DNA from 4 places in the Streptomyces sp. NBC_00503 genome. Region 2 is predicted to be linked to each of the others. Evidence: riboswitches for the same ligand, from Rfam matches in the RefSeq annotation. Region 2 holds a riboswitch; each other region holds the start of a gene.
The links. Region 2 has a riboswitch for cobalamin ahead of metE (5-methyltetrahydropteroyltriglutamate--homocysteine S-methyltransferase). Riboswitches for the same ligand answer to the same signal wherever they lie in the genome.

Region 1 (4,601 bases), 6.5 Mb from region 2:
ACCCCCGGTCGTGACGGACACGTCCGCCACCAGCGTGACCCACACCGGTCCGCGGACGCCAGGGCGCACGACGGCGCACCGCGGGCGGTCGGGACGCCGGGGCCCCTCGGCCGTCTTTTACACCGCCGTCCGCCCCGGTGGGCGCATCTCCTGGCGGAGCGTGGCCCGGGCGCCCAGGCCGTCGAGCCAGTCGTCCAGTTCCGCCATCGCGGGCGGGTCCAGGAGGGACGGGTCCACGGTGGTGCGGAGCTGGTGGGGCACTCCGGAGCCCAGGAGGAGGCGCAGGCTGCGCTCCGCCGAGGCGGCCGCGTGGCCGATGCCGGTGACCCGCTCGTAACGGCCGGGCGGGGCCTTGACGTCGAAGCCGACCCAGTCCAGCTGGCCCGCGTCCAGCAGCCGGGCGAGGCGCCGGGGGAAGGCTCCGCCGGTGTGCAGCCCGACCTGGAGGCCCAGGGCCCGTGCCTCCCGTACGGCCTGCGCGAGTCCGCGCTGGAGCAGCGGCTCCCCGCCGGAGAAGACGATCCCGTCGAGCAGCCCCGTACGGCGGGCGAGGTGGCCGAGCACCTCGTCCCAGGAGACGGCGGCCGGGGCGCGGGCGGGCAGTAGGCCGGGGTTGTGGCAGTAGCCGCAGCGCCAGGGGCAGCCCTGGCAGAAGACGGTGGTCACGAGCCGGCCCGGCCAGTCGCAGGTGGACAGCCGCGACCAGCCGCCGATCCGGACGACGTCGGCGGGGGCGGCCGCCGGGCCCGGCGGGGGCCCGACGGGGGTCACACGGCCGCCTTGAAGTGGACGCGCTCGGCCTGCTCGCCCTTCTTGCCGATGTTGAAGGAGGACACCGGGCGGTGGTACCCCATGACCCGGGTCCAGACCTCGCACACCGCGCCGCAGTCGGGGCACTCGGGCTGCTCCCCGGCGAGGTAGCCGTGGTCGGCGCAGATGGAGAAGGTCGGGGTGACGGTCAGGTACGGGAGCCGGAAGTTCTCCAGCGATCGCCGGACCAGCTTGCGGCAGGCCTCCGCCGTCGGGATCCGCTCGGGGGTGTACAGGTGCAGGACGGTTCCGCCCGTGTACTTGCCCTGGAGTTCGTCCTGCCGCTCCAGCGCCTCGAAGGGGTCGTCGGTCCATCCGACGGGCAGCTGGGAGGAGTTGGTGTAGTACGGGTTGGCTTCGGTGCCGGCCTGGAGGATCCCGGGGAAGCGGGCCCGGTCCTCCTTCGCGAAGCGGTACGTGGTGCCCTCGGCCGGGGTGGCCTCCAGGTTGTAGAGGTGGCCGGTGCTCTCCTGGAAGTCGACCATCCGGGCCCGGACCCGGTCCAGCAGCCGGACCGCGAGGGCGTGGCCTCCGGGTGCGGTGATGTCGTACGCGTCCCCGCTGAAGTTGCGGATCATCTCGTTGATCCCGTTGACCCCGATGGTGGAGAAGTGGTTGCGCAGGGTGCCCAAGTACCGCTTGGTGTAGGGGAAGAGACCGCCGTCGATCAGCTCCTGGACGGTGGTCCGCTTGAGTTCGAGGCTGTCCTTGGCCAGTGCGCACAGCCGGTCCACCTCGGCCAGCAGCCCCGGTTCGTCACCGGCGTACGAGTGCCCGAGGCGGGCGCAGTTGAGGGTGACCACCCCGAGCGAACCGGTCTGCTCGGCGCTGCCGAAGAGGCCGTTGCCGCGCCTGAGCAACTCGGTCAGGTCGAGTTGGAGGCGGCAGCACATGGAGCGGACCATGTTCGGCTCGAGCTCGGAGTTGATGAAGTTCTGGAAGTACGGGAGCCCGTACTTGGCCGTCATCGCGAAGAGCCGCTCGGCGTTCTCGCTCTCCCAGGGGAAGTCCCGGGTGATGTTGTACGTCGGGATGGGGAAGGTGAACACCCGCCCGGCGGCGTCCCCTTCGGTCATCACCTCGATGTACGCCCGGTTGATCAGGTCCATTTCGGCCTGGAGCTCGCCGTAGGTGAAGGCGACCTCCTCGCCGCCGACGACCGGGATCTGCTCGCGCAGGTCCTCGGGGCAGGTCCAGTCGAAGGTGAGGTTGGTGAAGGGGGTCTGGGTGCCCCAGCGCGAGGGCACGTTCAGATTGTGGACCAGCTCCTGGATGCACTGCCTGACCTGCGGGTACGTCATCGCGTCGAGGCGGACGTAGGGGGCGAGGTACGTGTCGAAGGAGGAGAAGGCCTGGGCGCCCGCCCATTCGTTCTGCAGGGTGCCCAGGAAGTTCACGATCTGGCCCACGGCCGAGGAGAGGTGCCGGGGCGGGGCGGAGTCGATCTGCCCGGGGACCCCGTTGAAGCCCTCGGTCAGCAGGGTGCGCAGGGACCATCCGGCGCAGTAGCCGGAGAGCATGTCCAGGTCGTGGATGTGGAGGTCGCCCTCGCGGTGGGCGCGGGCCACGTCGGCGGGGTAGACCTGCTCCAGCCAGTAGTTCGCGGTGATCTTGCCCGCCGCGTTGAGGATGAGGCCGCCGAGCGAGTAGCCCTGGTTGGCGTTGGCGTTCACCCGCCAGTCCCGGCGGTCCAGGTATTCGGTCACGGTCTCTACGGCATCGACGACAGCAGTCACGGCAGCCCTCCCACGAGGCTCGGCACGGAAGTACGGAACACGGGCCGGCAGGGGTCGGACTCGTCCACCCGAGGTGGACACAACCGTTGCGGGGCAGTCCCGGATTCACACCGGATTCCCTGATGACTCGGTCGGGGCGGACCTGCGCGAACATGCGCGCAAACAAGCAGAGCCCCGCCGAACCGGCAGAGCCAACACTACATATAGATGCCAGCAGTACTTGCAACCACTACATATTGGGTGGCGAAGGTCCCGGGGCAGGGGCCTTCCGACCCTGACGCGGGATCGACTTCGGCCACTGACGGACGGCGGCGACGGGCAGGCGACGGACAGGCGATGCGCAGGCAAATGGACAAAGGCATGCCGTCTGTACAACTGCGGCGATCAAGGGGCGCCGCGGGCCTTTCAGCGGAATAGGGAATTCCCCTGGCCTTCCGGCGGAAGTGGCGCATAATCATCTTCATGCGGCTTGAAACAACCCTCTTGCCGCGTAGGTCACGTATGCATGGGGGGCATCGTGCCGATGAGGAATTCCATGGGCGCCGGCACGTTTCCGGCGACGTCCGCAGAGCTTTCCCGCCTGCTCACCGCCGTACGGCGGGGCAGGGTGGTCACCGTCACCGGACGGCTCCGGGGGCCCCGGAGCCTGCTGGTGCGGGAGATCGGGGAACGGCTCGCGTCCAACTTCTACGACGGGGTGGCCGTGGTCACCCTGGACCACCGCTTCGGGGTCCGCGACCTGACGGCCGCGCTGGGCTGCGTACCGGGCATGCCGTTCCTGCCGTACGGCACGGTGAACGCGGCTTCGTGGCTGGCCGAGCGCGACATGCTGCTCGTCCTCGACGGCTGCGACCACCTCGCGTCCGAGACGCTGGCCTGGCTGCGCGAACTGCTCGGCGCGGCCCCGGGCCTGCGGATCCTGGCGGCCGGACGCCACCCGCTGGGCATGCCTCAGGAGCGGGTCCACCCACTCTGAACCCGCTCCGTCCGGGCGCCCTACGCTGCGGCGGCCCGCCAGTCCTCGACCATCAGCCCCATCACCACCTCGTCCAGGAACTCCCCGCACACCCAGGCCGACCCGCGCAGGGTCCCTTCCAGAGCGAATCCGTTCGCGCTCGCGGCCCGGATCATGGCGGCATTGTCGGCCAGGGTGTCCACCTGGAGCCGGTGCAGCCCGCGCACGGAGAACCCGTAGCGGCACAGCAGCCGCACGACGTCCTCGCCCAGCCCGCGGCCCCGACTGCCGGGGCGCAGGGAAATCCCGAGGTGTGCGGAGCGGTTGTGCGCGTCGATGGACCAGAGCAGCGCCTCGCCCGCCAACTCGCCGGTGGCGCGCTCCACCACGGAGAAGAAGGCGACGTCGTCGGAGGGTTCGCGCGGTTCGTACGGGGAGTGCCCGCTCGCCGCGCCCACCGGCCGCCAGGGCCGGGTGTCGCCGCGCGAACGCGTCACGACGTCCTCGTACAGCTCCGCGTGGAGCACGGGCACGTCGTCGGTGTGCCGGGCACGCAGCTCGGCCAATTCTCCTTGGATCATGGGCTCTTACTAGTCCCCGCGCGGCCGGGTCCACAACCGGGTTTCCACGGCCGGGCACGGGACACGGGTCAGCCCCGGCCGACGACTGCCGACCGGGGCTGACCCGCGGTGCTGTGGAGCGGTGGTGCTGTGGAGCGGTGAACCTCAGCCGAGGAGCGCGAGCGCCTCGTTCAGCGTCGCGGACGGCCGCATGATCGCCGCGGCCTTGGCGGCGTCGGGCTGGTAGTAGCCGCCGATGTCGACCGGGGAGCCCTGGACGGCGATGAGCTCGCCGACGATCTTCTCCTCGGACTCGGCCAGCGACTTGGCCAGCGCGTCGAACGCGGCGGCCAGCTTCGGGTCCTCGGTCTGGCGCGACAGCTCCTGCGCCCAGTACAGGGCGAGGTAGAAGTGGCTGCCGCGGTTGTCGATGCCGCCCAGCTTGCGGCTCGGCGACTTGTCCTCGTTGAGGAAGGTGCCGGTCGCACGGTCCAGGGTGTCCGCGAGGACCTGGGCGCGGGCGTTGCCGGTGGTGGTGGC
Region 2 (4,601 bases):
TCGTGGTGGGCAGCAGCGGGAGCCCCAGCCGGGCGCGCTGGGCCGGCACGCGCTCGGCGTAGGACGGGGAGCGCCGGGTGTCGGCTTCGGTGACGGCCGCCGCGCGGGCCCGTACCGCCGGGTCGTGGGTGAGCGGGGAGTTGGCCCGGGAGGCCAGATCGGCCCGGTTGGCGGCGAGTTCGGCCTGGATGGCACCGGTGCCCTGGGCGAGCCCGCGGGCCAGGGTGGTGATCTCGGCGGTCTTCTGCCGGGCGAAGGCCAGCCAGCGCCGGATCTGCGGGTCGGTGTCCCGCTCGGCGGCGGCGTCCAGCGGAACGTGCAGCAGGGAGCAGGACGCGGCGACGTCCACGCGCCCGGCGAGACCCAGCAGCGTCCCGAGGGTGGCCAGCGACTTCTGGTGGTCGTTGATCCAGATGTTGCGGCCGTTGACCACGCCGGCGACCAGCCGCTTGCCCGGCAGCCCGCCCACCGCCGCCAGATCCGCGAGGTTCCCGGCGGCGGCCCCGGTGAAGTCGAGGGCGAGCCCTTCGACGGGGGCCTTCGCGAGGACCGGGAGGGCCTCTCCGAGCCGGTCGAAGTAGGAGGCGACGAGCAGCTTGGGCCGTTCGGTGAGCGCGCCCAGCTCGCGGTAGGTACGGGCGGCGGCGTTCAGTTCGGCCGGGGTGCGGTCCTGCACCAGGGCGGGCTCGTCGAGCTGCACCCACTCGGCCCCGGCGGCGCGGAGCGCTGCCAGCACCTCGGCGTAGACGGGCAGCAGCCGGTCGAGCAGGGTCAGCGGCTCGAAGCCGTCCGCGACGCCCGGCGCGGGCTTGGCCAGCAGCAGATAGGTCACCGGGCCCACCAGCACGGGCCGGGCGCGGTGCCCGAGCGCGAGGGCTTCCCCGAGCTCCGAGACCTGCTTGGCGGGGTCGGCGGTGAACACCGTATCGGGCCCCAACTCGGGCACGAGGTAGTGGTAGTTCGTGTCGAACCACTTGGTCATCTCCAGCGGCGCCACGTCCTGCGTGCCGCGGGCCATCGCGAAATAGCCGTCGAGCGCGTCGGCCGCCACGGCGGCGCGGTGCCGGGCGGGCACGGCGCCGACCATCACGCTGGTGTCCAGCACGTGGTCGTAGTACGAGAAGTCACCCGTCGGAACCTCGTCGATACCGGCGTCGGCCAGCTGCCGCCAGACCTCCCGGCGCAGCTCCGCGGCGGTCTCCCGCAGCGCGTCGGCGGCGACGCGGCCCTTCCAGTAGCCCTCTACGGCCTTCTTCAGTTCCCGGTTCGGGCCCTGGCGGGGATAGCCGTACACGGTGGCGTGCACGTCGGCGGCCGCGTTGTTCGAGGTGGTCACAGAACTCTCCTTCGCGAGTGTGTCCTAGGACGGACCCCGGTGGACCCGACAGGGCACGCGGACGCGAAGGGATGGCAGAAATGACGCCGACCCGCCCGAGAGGTCACCGGAATCTCCGCGCGAGGACGGTCGTCCTCACGGCGGGCAACGGGCAGGTCTTCGGACTCGCGGGCGCGCCTGCCCCCAGGGCTGACACCTACTGGCCGTCGCTTCCCAGATCCGTCCGGATCCAGTGCGTGTGACGGCGGTCGTTCCCACTCACCGCTGCGGGGCAGTCCCGGATTCCCACCGGGTTCCCTCTTACGACGCCTCCCGCCTGGAGGGCGGGGGCGAACCAGCTGCATGGGCCACACTAGACGAATAAGTCCGATGTGTTCAGTGATCGAATGCGACCGGCGACCGCATGGTCGGGGCGCCGGTCTTGTGGTTGCGCCAGATCGCGGCGTCCATGGCGAGGATGCGATGGGCGACGCGGACGCCTTGGGAGGCGGAGCTCGCGCCCGCGCTTCCCTGCGCACTGTTCGCCCTCCGCCCGATGCGGAGGACGATGGAGGGCATGGGTGAGCACGACTGTCACCTGCACGCCGACGACCGAGGCTGAGGGCACCCAGGCGATGCCGTTGTTTCCCCCGCCTGCTCCCTAGCCTCGGCCGCACCCACGTCGAACTGGTGGGCGGCCCGCTGGACGGCCTTATCAGCCCTTCCCGGATCGGAGAGCCGTGTGGGCGTAGGCCGAACGCCAGGGACGTCGCGCTACGGCCGCAGATTCTCACAGCCGCCTCGAGGGACGGTACGTCAGACCACCACCGTGGCACGGAAGACGGTGCCGGTTTGGGACAGTTCAACCTTTTCGCCCGCCGGTACGAACACCGACTCCCCCGGGGCCAGTGCCAGTTCCCCGGAGACCGGGGAGGTGGCCTTCGGGGAGCCTGCCGTGCACAGAAGGATCTGCGGGGCGGTGTCGGGGAGCACCCGGGGGGCGCCGCCGGGGGCCAGGACGAAGCGGGAGAGGCGGAATTCGTCGATGGGGGTCTCGTAGACCTCTTCGCCGTTGCCCTCGGGGCGCATCACTCCGGGGTCGCTGGGTGCGAAGACGACCACCTTCAGCAGCTCCGGGTTCTCGGGGAGCCGATCGCGATCCCGCACGCCAAGACGGACGCGGTGACCGCCTGACGGTGGGCTGCGCGCGGTCCGACGAGGGCATCGAGTGGGCGCGCTGGACGGGACGAACGCCCGGCCGATGTTCATGATATTGGTGTCGGAAGCGGCCGCCGGGCATGAGCGCGGGCCGTTGTCATGAGGGCCGCCAGGTGGGCCCCACAGCAGATGTGATCCAGTCGACACAGGAAACGTGCATCCATTGCCGGATACCAGTCGTCTGAGTGCACGTTCGACGTGGTCTTTCGGTATCCAGGAGGGGGGGGAGGCAATGATTTATCGGCATCTGAGGCGCCGCAGCGTGCTAGCCGGTGCGGCCGTGACGGTAGTCGGCGGCGCGTTGGGGGCCAGCCTGATGGGAACCTCCCGCGGGCCGTCCGGCTCAGGGCTGCAGACGGACCTGGTCAAGCGGGATCCGCTGGCCACCCCGACGGCGCGGGCTGTTTACGGTCTGCTCGCCGGGCTGGAAGCGGACGCGCGGGCCGGCCGGAGCCGCGGGACGCTCATCGGACAGCATGTCGAGCTGCACAACGAGCTCTACAACGCCCAGTACGGCGACCACCCGGGACTCAAGGTGGCGGGCTACTACTACCGCAAGCCCCAGGACATCTCGGGGAAGCTGCCCGCGTTCCTGGAAGTGGACCTCGGCCCCGGCTACCAGGAGGAGGGCTGGGGTGTGGGAGAGCCGCGGGACTACTCGCGGGCAGCCTGGCCCGCCCGCCGTGAGCACTGGACTTACACCAACGACGCCGTGGACCTCGCCCTGGGCGTGTGGCGCGGCCTGCCCAGGGCAGCCGACGGTTCGTACAACCCCGGCGGGACCGAGCAGCTGTGGAACGGGACAAAGGCCGCGCTGCCCGGCAACGGGGGCAAGCCTGCGGGCTTCGTCGGCATGTCGTTCCATCAGCCCTGGCCGGGCAGCCCGGTGAAGAGCTTCGAGCAGACGATGCGCCGCAACTCGCCGGCCGCCAAGGACCCGAAGTGGATCGACCGGATCCTCAAAGCGGGTACCGACGAACACCGGGCGCTACTGCTCGACCTCTCGTTCCTGGCAGACCATCTGGGATATCTGGCGCGGTTCGGAGTGCCGGTCCTCCTGCGCCCGTACCACGAGATGAATGCCCTGGGGGAGGAGCGCGGATTCTGGTGGTCCGGTCTTGAACCCGAGCAGTACAAGGCTCTCTGGCGCACTCTCTACGACTACTTGGTGGGGTCCCGGGGGCTGCACCATCTCATCTTCGTGTGGGCACCCTCCGCTTGGGACGGTGTGCATGGAAGTGACCCGTGGGACTTCTATCCTGGCGCGGAATACGTCGATGTGGTCGGGGTCGACGACTACAGCGGATCCCCGCAGCAGCCGTTCGGCAAGGGCCCCTGGACCGTGAAGTGGCATCGCGACCTGGAGGGTTACGGCAAGCCTCGCATCATCGCGGAGTCGTTTCACGTACCGGTCAACATGGCCCAGCGCGAAACGCTGACGCAGGCCCCCTGGGTGCTGTGGACGGTCTGGGGCGACGGGCTGACGGCCAGGAACTCCGAGGTCGACGTGAAGATGACGTACGACGATGTGCGGGTGCTCACGGGCGGGCCGGTCCAGCGGGCCCCTGGGGTGGATTGGGCCGGATTGCAAGGAAGCTCACACAACTAGCCTCCAGACTTGGGCCTTCCGTAACATTTTCTTTATGAAGATCTGAAATGCTGAATGAGTCTGACCAGTCGTGATCAGCTGGCCCGGGCGCTAATTGGGGAATTTAAAAGGAGGGTGGGGGAAGTTGACCGACGAGACGCCAAGAGCTCATCGTATTGCCGCATATGTCGCATTCGGGTGGGCGATAGTCCTGCTGCTGTGGGCCATCTACAACTGTTTCTGGCAGGTCGGCTTCGGTGAGTTCATGCAGGGGCTCGTCTACTACGGCGTCGGTGACGGCTCCGGAGCCTCTGAAACCTTCAACCTGAACTGGGCCCTTGTCTATACGGCCGGCGGTGTACTGGTTCTGCGCGGCAACACCCTGGGCCGCGGCATCGTCATCGGCGGTGCCGCCATCGAGGGGTACAACCGTCTGCGCAGCTTGACCGGCGCACTCTTCGATGAGAAGCAGAACGACTG
Region 3 (4,601 bases), 1.5 Mb from region 2:
CAGCGGGACCGCGCACACCGCGACCCGCAGCACGTCCTCGCCTACGGGCGGGGCGACCACGGATTCCCGTACCGCACCCCGCAGGGAGACCCGCAGGCCGTCCTCCTCGTCGATGCCCAGACCGTGCTGGAAGGGCAGCACCCCGTACGTCGCACGCCCCGTCAGGCCCCGCAGCATCTCCATGCCGGGCTCCAGCAGGCTGACGTCGCCGCGGAACTTGTTGACCAGGTAGCCCGCGATCAGCGACTGGTCCTCGGGCGACAGCAGCGCCGTGGTGCCGAAGAAGGAGGCGAAGACCCCGCCCCGGTCGATGTCGCCGACCACGACGACGGGGAACCGCGCGGCGCGCGCGATCCCCATGTTGACGATGTCGGTGCGCCGCAGGTTGATCTCGGCCGGGCTGCCCGCCCCCTCGCAGATCACGGCGTCATACGTGCCCCGCAACTGCTCCAGGCAGTCCGTCACGATGCCGAGCAACTGCTCCTGGCGGCCGCCGTGCAGTGCTTTTCCGGGGGACGACCCCCCAGCCCCCCCGAAGAACCCGCGGGCGCTCATCTCGCCCACCGGCTTGCCCAGCAGCACCACCTGGCTGCTGCGGTCACTGCCGGGCTTGAGCAGCACCGGGTTCATCAGCGCGGTCGGCTCCACGCGCGCGGCCTGCGCCTGCATGGCCTGCGCCCGGCCGATCTCCGCGCCCTCCCGGGTCACGAAGGAGTTCAGCGACATGTTCTGCGCCTTGAACGGAGCCACCTTCACCCCGCTGCGCGCCAGCCACCGGCAGATGCCGGCCGTGACCACGCTCTTGCCCGCGTCCGATGTCGTACCGGCGACGAGGAGTCCCCCGCCGCGCTTCGCGCCGCTGCTCATGCGCGCCGCCCCTTCTTCTTGCGGGAGTTCGTACGGGAGACCAGCGTCCGGACTGCCACGCAGGCACCCAGCGCCGCCCATGTCACCTGCCGCGAAAGCCTGACCGCCCGCTCGATGTCGGCGACCTCCACCGGCCGCCCCGCCGCTCCGTTGAGCACGGCCCGGTGCTCGATGCGGCCCCCGTACGCCAGGGTCCCGCCGAGGCGGACGCCGAGCGCCCCGGCGAAGGAGGATTCCACCGGCCCCGCGTTCGGGCTCGGGTGCTTGGCGGCGTCCGCGCGCCAGGCCCGTACGGCTCCCCGCCGGTCGGGTCCGGCCAGTACGGCGGCCAGGGCCGTCAGCCGGGCGCCCGGCCAGCCCGCCAGGTCGTCGAGGCGGGCGGAGGCCCAGCCGTAGCGCAGGTAGCGGGGGGACTTGTGGCCGACCATCGCGTCCAGGGTGTTCACGGCACGGAAGGCCAGCAGCCCGGGGACGCCGCCGACGGCGCCCCACACCAGGGCCCCGACCACCGCGTCGGAGGTGTTCTCGGCGACCGACTCCACGACGGCGCGGGCCATCTGCTGTTCGTCCAGGGCCTGCGGGTCGCGCCCGCACAGGTGCGGCAGCCGCTCGCGGGCCGTCTCGGCGTCCCCGGCGGCCAGCGCCCCGCCGATGGCGCGGGCTTCGCGGCCCAGCGAGGTGCCGCCCACGACGGACCAGGTGGCGGCGGCGGTCAGGGCTATGCGGGCGGCGGCGGGCCGGGAGCGCACGGCGCGGGCGCCCAGTGCGCCGATGGCGGCCGCGCCCCCGGCGCACACCAGGGTGTGCAGGGCGCCGCGGGCGCGGTCGTCGCGCCACAGGGCGCGTTCGACCGCGGCGGCGGCTCGTCCGAAGGCGGCCACGGGGTGCCCTCGGCGCGGATCCCCGAGGATCCGGTCGCCGATCAGGCCGGCCGTGGCGCCGTACGCGAAGACGCGATCGGCACGCATGGTGGCAGGTATGTCCTCACTCAGGGTCCGCGCCCTGGTTCGACGTGTCCGGCGGCGAGAGTTCCTGGCTCCCGGTCGCACTCGGCTGGAGCGCTCCGGTGACAGTGGCGGGACCGCGCCGGATTCGCACCGGACTTCCTCTCCATGCCGCCGTATTGGCTCGGGCAGTCCACCACGCACCGCGAAGGCCCGTCAACTCGCCGTTGACCTGCGTCGGGGGCGCCGGGACGGCGGGCTCGGGGGAGCCGGGACGGCCGGGCCGGGTGCGCCGGGAGGGCCCCCCGGGCACGCGAAAGCTCCCCCCGGGGGAAACCCGGAGGGAGCGTTCGCAAGGGGGTGCCCGGTGTCTCAGGCGACGATCAGGTAGATCCCGTAGCTCACGGCCGCCGCGCAGAGCGCGAAGCAGGCGTAGGCGCCGGTACGGGCCAGGGTGGCGGCGCCGCCCTGCTCCGTGGCGGCCTCGTGCTTGGACAGGCCCATGAGACCGAGGGTGAACAGGGTCACGAGGACGACGGTGGCGGTGAGGCTGACCCCGAAGACGGAGCCGAGTGCTGCCCAGTCGATCTTCATACTGCGGATTCCTCTGTCGTTCTCGGGGTCAGACCGCCGCGGCCGGAGCCGCGGGGGTCGCCGGGGCGGCCGGGATGGTGGCCTTGAGGGCTTCGTCCGTCACCGCGGCGGTCGTGCCGGCGGTGCCCGCGAGCGGCGGGACGGCGACGGCGGCCATGGCCGTGGTGACCACGCCGGGCTCCTCGGCGGCGGCCGGGGCCACCTCGTTGACGTTGGTGTGGTCGACGACCTGGCGGCGCGAGATGAACCAGATGGCCACGCAGGAGGCGACCAGGAAGACCGCGACGGCGGTGACGCCGATGTCACCGGTGCGCATGACCAGCTCGGCGCCGGAGGCGACGAGGGCCGCGGCGGGCAGGGTCAGGCCCCACGCGATGAACATGCGGGTGGCGGTGGACCAGCGGACCACACCGCCCTTGCGGCCCAGGCCCGAGCCCATGACGGCGCCGGAGCACGCGTGGGTGGTGGAGAGGGAGAAGCCGAGGTGCGAGGAGGCCAGGATGACGCTGGCGGCCGAGGTCTGGGCGGCGAAGCCCTGCTGCGGCTGCAGGTCGGTCAGGCCGCTGCCCATGGTGCGGATGATGCGCCAGCCGCCCAGGTAGGTGCCCATCGCGATGGCCATGCCGGCGGAGACGATGACCCAGACCGGCGGGTTGGAGCCGGGGGCGATGGCACCGCCGGCGACGAGCGCCAGGGTGATGATGCCCATCGTCTTCTGCGCGTCGTTGGTGCCGTGCGCGAGGGAGACGAGGCCGGCGGAGGCGATCTGACCGGCGCGGTAGCCCTTGGCCGAGGTCTTCTCGCCCATGCCCTTGCCGACCTTGTACGTGACCTTCGCGGCCAGGTACGCGGCGATGCCGGCGACGATCGGAGCGGCGATCGCGGGGATCAGCACCTTGGTGACGACGACACTGCCGTTGACCGCACCCATGCCGGCCGAAGCGACCGCGGCACCGATCAGACCGCCCATGAGGGCGTGCGAGGAGCTGGAGGGCAGTCCGACCAGCCAGGTGACGAGGTTCCAGAGGATCGCGCCGACCAGTGCGGCGAAGATGACCTCCGGCTGGATGCCTTCCTCGTTGACCAGGCCCTTGGAGATCGTCTTGGCGACCTCCACGGACATGAAAGCGCCGACGAGGTTGAGCACGGCGGACATGGCCACCGCGGTCTTGGGCTTGAGGGCGCCGGTCGAGATGGTGGTGGCCATCGCGTTGGCCGTGTCGTGAAAACCGTTCGTGAAATCGAACACGAGAGCGGTGATGATCACGATCCCGAGGAGAAGCGTTATGTGCTCCATTTACCCAGGCTTCTGTTTGACGTCAGTGGTTCGTGGACCGTAGGCAACCTGAATGAACGGAAGGTGAACTGGCGGGGGTCGTACGGTGTATCGATCCGGCACCGGATCGGGACCTTCGTCCTGTTAAAGCCGTGGATCCCTCCATTGATGCACGTCACGGGCGGGTCCGCGCCCGCCCCGGGACGGGACTTCCGGTAGGTTCCGCCGCGCGGACGGGCCGGGGAAGAGACCCAGATCACCCTCCGGCGAGCCCCTCCCGCACCCTTCCGCTCTCCACGGGCTCCCCTTCCCCGCACCCTCCCACCGCCCTCCGCGGCCCCTTCCGTTTCCCCTTCCGCTTCCCTTCCGCATCCCGTCCGGTCGCCCCGGGGGAGCGGGGTGCGGCGCCGGGAACGCCGGGCGCGGCGATCCCCTCCGGTGGCCCGCCGCCCGATCCGCCTCGACACTGGAGCGGTGCGTACCGCCACAGCGACGGCAGCGGCCGTCACCACGACTCTTCTGGGCGCCGGCGCGGCCGTCACCGCCGCCGCCCTCGCCGGGCGGTACGCCGCCGACGCCGCCCTGCGCAACGAGCCCGGCCGCCCGCTCCCCGGCGGCCCCCGGCTCAGCGTCCACTCCACCGCCGCGGGCCGGGTCGAACTGACCCGCTCGCTGGCCTCCCTGCGCCCCGGCACCTACGGGCTGACCGCGCCCGGGGTGCACGCCGTGGTCGGGCCCGTCCTCCCCGACGCCCCCCACGGCCCCGACACCGTGGTGCGCAGACTCCTCGCCGTCACCCACGGCAGCCTCGAACCCGGCACCCGCGTCACCCTCACTCCCCAGGTCCACCTGGGCAATCCGAGCTCCGCCCTCGGGCTGGACCACGCCGACGTGGACGTGCCGGGCGAGCTCGGAGCCCT
Region 4 (4,601 bases), 5.0 Mb from region 2:
AGTCCGGGTAGCGCATGGGGCGGAGGGTGAGCTCGAAGCCCGGGTCCAGGAGGTTCTTCTTCGGTGAGGACGTCACGGCGGTGGAGCTCATTACTGGCAGGCCTCGCAGGACTCGGGGTTTTCAAGGGAGCAGGCGAGCGCTTCCGCGGCGGCGGCCTCGGCGGCGGCCTGGGCGGCTGCGTCGGCGTTGACCGGCTGGTTGTTGACCGGCTGCGGGAGCGCCACCGGGGTGGTGGCCTGTGCGGCGCGGGCGATCTTCGTCGCCGGGCGCGAGCGCAGGTAGTACGTGGTCTTCAGGCCCTGCTTCCAGGCGTACGCGTACATCGACGACAGCTTGCCGATGGTGGGCGTCTCCAGGAACAGGTTCAGCGACTGCGACTGGTCGAGGAAGGGGGTGCGCGCGGCCGCCATGTCGATCAGGCCGCGCTGCGGGATCTCCCACGCCGTGCGGTAGAGGTTGCGCACCTCGGCCGGGATCCAGCCGAAGCCCTGGACCGAGCCGGAGGCGTCGCGCAGCGCCTCGCGGGTCTGGGCGTCCCAGACGCCGAGCCGCTTGAGCTCCTGCACCAGGTAGCCGTTGACCTGGAGGAACTCCCCGCTCAGCGTCTCGCGCTTGAAGAGGTTGGAGACCTGCGGCTCGATGCACTCGTACACGCCCGCGATGGAGGCGATGGTGGCCGTCGGGGCGATGGCCAGGAGCAGGGAGTTGCGCATCCCGGACTTCGCGACCCGGGCGCGCAGCGCGTCCCAGCGCTCCGGCCAGTTCAGCTCGACGTCGTAGTGGTCGGGGTGCAGGACCCCGCGGGCGGTACGGGTCTGCTCCCAGGCGGGGAGCGGGCCGCTGCGCTCGGCCAGGTCGCACGAGGCCTCGTACGCGGCGAGCATGATGCGCTCGGAGAGCTTGGTGGACAGGGCCTTCGCCTCGGCGGAGTCGAAGGGCAGCTTCAGCTGGAAGAAGACGTCCTGGAGGCCCATCGCGCCCAGGCCCACCGGGCGCCAGCGGGCGTTGGAGCGGCCGGCCTGCTCGGTCGGGTAGAAGTTGATGTCCACGACGCGGTCGAGGAAGGTGACCGCCGTGCGGACGGTCTCGTCCAGGCGCTCCCAGTCGATGTCGCCGGTCTCGGCGAGCACGAAGGCGCCGAGGTTGACCGAGCCGAGGTTGCAGACGGCGGTCTCGCCGTCGTTGGTGACCTCGATGATCTCGGTGCACAGGTTCGAGGAGTGGACGACGGTGCCCGGCTCCGCGGTCTGGTTGGCCGTGCGGTTGGAGGCGTCCTTGAAGGTCATCCAGCCCTGGCCGGTCTGCGCGAGGGTGCGCATCATCCGGCCGTACAGGTCGCGGGCGGGGATGGTCTTGCGGGCCAGGCCGCCGGCCTCGGCCTTGCGGTAGGCGGCGTCGAACTCGTCGCCCCACAGGTCGACGAGGTCGGGGACGTCGGCCGGGGAGAACAGCGACCAGTCGGCGTCGGCGTTCACGCGGCGCATGAACTCGTCCGGCACCCAGTGGGCCAGGTTGAGGTTGTGGGTGCGGCGCTGGTCCTCGCCGGTGTTGTCACGGAGCTCCAGGAACTCCTCGATGTCGGCGTGCCAGGTCTCCAGGTAGACGGCCGCGGCGCCCTTGCGGCGGCCGCCCTGGTTCACAGCGGCGACGGAGGCGTCCAGCGTCTTGAGGAACGGCACGATGCCGTTGGAGTGGCCGTTGGTGCCGCGGATCAGGGAGCCGCGGGCGCGGATGCGCGAGTAGGACAGGCCGATGCCGCCGGCGTGCTTGGAGAGGCGGGCGACCTGGTGGTAGCGGTCGTAGATGGAGTCGAGCTCGTCCAGCGGGGAGTCCAGCAGGTAGCAGGAGGACATCTGCGGGTGCCGGGTGCCGGAGTTGAAGAGCGTGGGGGAGGACGGCAGGTAGTCCAGGCGGCTCATCAGCCGGTAGAGGGAGGCGACTTCCTCGACGGCCGCGATGCTCTCGTTCTCGGCGAGGCCGCAGGCCACGCGCAGCATGAAGAACTGCGGGGTCTCGATGACCTGGCGGGTGATCGGGTGGCGCAGCAGGTAGCGGCTGTGCAGGGTGCGCAGGCCGAAGAAGCCGAAGCGGTCGTCGGCGCCCTCGGTGAGCGCGTGCTCGACCAGCGCGTCGAGGCGGTTCGCGTGGAGCCGTACGAAGTCTGCGGTGCGGTCGGCGATCAGGCCCTCGCGGTGGCCCACCTCGACGGAGCCGGAGAACGAGAGGGAGCCCTGGCCGGCGGCCTCGTCGCGGACGGCGAGCGTCAGCAGGCGGGCGGCGAGCCGGGAGTACGCCGGGTCCTCGGAGATCAGGCCGGCGGCCGCCTCGGTGGCGAGCGTGCGCAGCTCCGCCTCGTCGGCGGCGGCGCTGCGGCCGCGCAGGGCGGCGGCGGCGACCCGGCCGGGGTCGGTGTCGGGCAGATCGGCGGTCAGCTCGGTGAGCGTGCGCAACAGCGCGGCCCCCGGACCCTCGTAGGCGGACGGGTCGGACTCGGCGCGCGGTGCGGAAGGCGCGATGGTCACGGGGGGAGCTCTCCCTCGCTCGGCTCCGGGAACACCGCTGGTGCGGGGCGCGAGGGGGCGCACGCGGGGGAGTGCGGGCCTGGCAGGGCACGCATACGCCACGTGACGTCCACCGGCCCAACCGCGAGGCCCGGACGAATCGGCACCCGGGTCGGTCGATCCGGGCGCACTGTCGACAGGTCCTCGGACTTGTGGATGCCCTCCGACCAGGTTCGACCAGGTCCGGGCATTTCATACCGTTGCGGGACAGTTCCGGATTCTCACCGGATTCCCCTGCGACGACAGCGAGGTCGAGCATACATGTGGGGGCCACCGCTTGCGGTAGCCCCCACATGTTGTGTCGCTCGTCGGTGGTGGCGCGCCGTTACAGCTCGACGCGGTAGGTGAGCAGGGGAAGGCCGGGGACCGGGTACCAGTCGCGCTCCGGGGTCCGGACGAAGCCCAGCCGGTGGTAGATCCGGTGTGCCCCCAGCATCTTCTCCGTGGTCGACAGCGCCAGGTGGGTCACGCCCTCCAGCTCCCGGGCGCGGGCCATGCAGGCGCGCACCAGGGCCTCGCCGGCGCCCCGGCCGCGGGCCTCGGGGGAGACGGCCAGCATCCGGAACTCCGCCTCGTGGGGGCCGGCGATCTGGGCGAGGGGGCTGCCGGGAGGGGCGAAGGTCACATTGCCGAGCAGCGTGCCCTCGTACTCCGCGACGATCACTTCGGCGTCGGCGGCCCGGCCGGCGACGTCGCGCAGCCGGTCCAGGTAGGGGTCGTCCTCGGCGAAGTCCAGCAGGTCGTCGCCGAGGTAGGCCTGTGCGGTGAGCTCGCCCAGCTCTTCGTATTCGGCGGCCGTTGCCGCCCTGATGACGATGTCCATGCGGTCGAGTGTGCAATACGGGTGTCGGTGCCCGGCGCTATCGTCGGAGGCAGCACCGTCGATGAAGGTGAGCGAGGCATGACCGTGATGACCGACAGGCCCCACATGCTGACCGAGGACTTCGAGGCCGTCGCGCGCATAGCGGCTCGCGAGCGAGTGGGCACACGGTTGGAGTTCATCGACGGGGTGATCAGGAGCAAGGCCATGCCGGACGGCGACCACCAGATGATCATCCAGTGGCTCACCCGGATCTGCATGCAGCATCGGCCCGAGCTCTGGCTGCACCCCGGGCAGGGGATCAAAGCGCAGGAGTACCGGGCAGGCAGGGCGATCCCGGATGCGGCGCTCGCACCCTCCGAGGCATTCGTCGGGCAGGGGGACTGGGTCGACCCGGATTCGATTCTCATGGTCGTCGAGGTGACTTCCTGGGACTCTGACACCCACCGGCGGGACCACGTCGAAAAGCCGCGCGCCTACGCGGAGACAGGCATCCCGCTGTATCTGCTGGTCGACCGGGCCAAGTGCGAGATCTCCGTCTACAGCGAGCCGGCGGGGCGGCGGTACGAGACGGTCCGCACCGTTCCGTACGGCAAGGACGTCGAGTTGCCCGACCCCGTCGGCATCACCCTCCAGACCGAGCCTCTCAAGGACTGGGTGCGCTGAGCATTTCGAAGGGCCCCACCGATGGAACTCGGCGGGGCCCTTCCAGGTGCCGTTCAGCAGCAGCGGAAGCCCTCGCGGGGGTCCGCCTCGCGCGCGTCCGTGCGGGCGCGCTCGAATTCGCGGCGGGTCGGAACCTCCGCCTCCGGGTCGTGCGTGCGGGCGTGAGCCACGTAGCGGTCGTACGCCGCCTCGCCCGAGAACTCCCGTACGAAGTACCGGGCCCGGCCCAGCGCGTGGCGAAGGCCCGTCACGCGACCGGTTCCTTCACGCGGCCCCCGCCCGAGTCGAGTCCGGCGGCGGCGAGCTCCGCGCGTTCCTCGGCGGTCGGGATCAGCCCGGCCGGGGCGATGATCCGGGACTCCTCCCACGGGGTCTCGGCCAGGGTGACGGACTCCGGCTTGCGGACGGCGTTGATGCAGGTCCGGGCGGCGTCGAGCAGGACGATGATGATCAGCAGTGCGAAGAGCACCGAGAGGACCCCGTCCACCGTGGCGTTGGTGACCACGGTGTGCATCTCGTCCATGTTCTTGGCGGGCTTGAGGATCTTGCCGGC

Region 1: another riboswitch for cobalamin. It lies ahead of OG490_RS31375 (ribonucleoside triphosphate reductase); the one in region 2 lies ahead of metE (5-methyltetrahydropteroyltriglutamate--homocysteine S-methyltransferase).
Region 3: another riboswitch for cobalamin. It lies ahead of OG490_RS08945 (cobalamin biosynthesis protein); the one in region 2 lies ahead of metE (5-methyltetrahydropteroyltriglutamate--homocysteine S-methyltransferase).
Region 4: another riboswitch for cobalamin. It lies ahead of OG490_RS24940 (ribonucleoside-diphosphate reductase subunit alpha); the one in region 2 lies ahead of metE (5-methyltetrahydropteroyltriglutamate--homocysteine S-methyltransferase).

The regions. Positions count from the first base shown of each region.
Region 1 covers NZ_CP107855.1:6,881,967-6,886,567, reverse strand. The annotation lists gene OG490_RS31380 (anaerobic ribonucleoside-triphosphate reductase activating protein) at 118-771, opposite strand; gene OG490_RS31375 (ribonucleoside triphosphate reductase) at 768-2,597, opposite strand; cobalamin riboswitch at 2,576-2,707, opposite strand; gene OG490_RS31370 (hypothetical protein) at 3,082-3,522, shown strand; gene OG490_RS31365 (GNAT family N-acetyltransferase) at 3,543-4,082, opposite strand; gene OG490_RS31360 (NADP-dependent isocitrate dehydrogenase) at 4,227-4,601, opposite strand, start outside.
Region 2 covers NZ_CP107855.1:366,083-370,683, reverse strand. The annotation lists gene metE (5-methyltetrahydropteroyltriglutamate--homocysteine S-methyltransferase) at 1-1,336, opposite strand, end outside; cobalamin riboswitch at 1,470-1,690, opposite strand; partial or broken gene OG490_RS39080 (IS982 family transposase) at 1,712-1,816, opposite strand; partial or broken gene OG490_RS01805 (mannose-6-phosphate isomerase, class I) at 2,132-2,452, opposite strand; gene OG490_RS01800 (glycoside hydrolase family 26 protein) at 2,850-4,142, shown strand; gene OG490_RS01795 (hypothetical protein) at 4,267-4,601, shown strand, end outside.
Region 3 covers NZ_CP107855.1:1,910,676-1,915,276, reverse strand. The annotation lists partial or broken gene OG490_RS08950 (cobyric acid synthase) at 1-867, opposite strand, end outside; gene OG490_RS08945 (cobalamin biosynthesis protein) at 864-1,835, opposite strand; cobalamin riboswitch at 1,873-2,023, opposite strand; gene OG490_RS08940 (hypothetical protein) at 2,184-2,405, opposite strand; gene OG490_RS08935 (inorganic phosphate transporter) at 2,434-3,702, opposite strand; gene OG490_RS08930 (alpha/beta hydrolase family protein) at 4,156-4,601, shown strand, end outside.
Region 4 covers NZ_CP107855.1:5,348,370-5,352,970, forward strand. The annotation lists gene OG490_RS24935 (ribonucleotide-diphosphate reductase subunit beta) at 1-16, opposite strand, end outside; gene OG490_RS24940 (ribonucleoside-diphosphate reductase subunit alpha) at 91-2,523, opposite strand; cobalamin riboswitch at 2,681-2,821, opposite strand; gene OG490_RS24945 (GNAT family N-acetyltransferase) at 2,888-3,385, opposite strand; gene OG490_RS24950 (Uma2 family endonuclease) at 3,464-4,048, shown strand; gene OG490_RS24955 (YbdD/YjiX family protein) at 4,102-4,299, opposite strand; gene OG490_RS24960 (carbon starvation CstA family protein) at 4,296-4,601, opposite strand, start outside.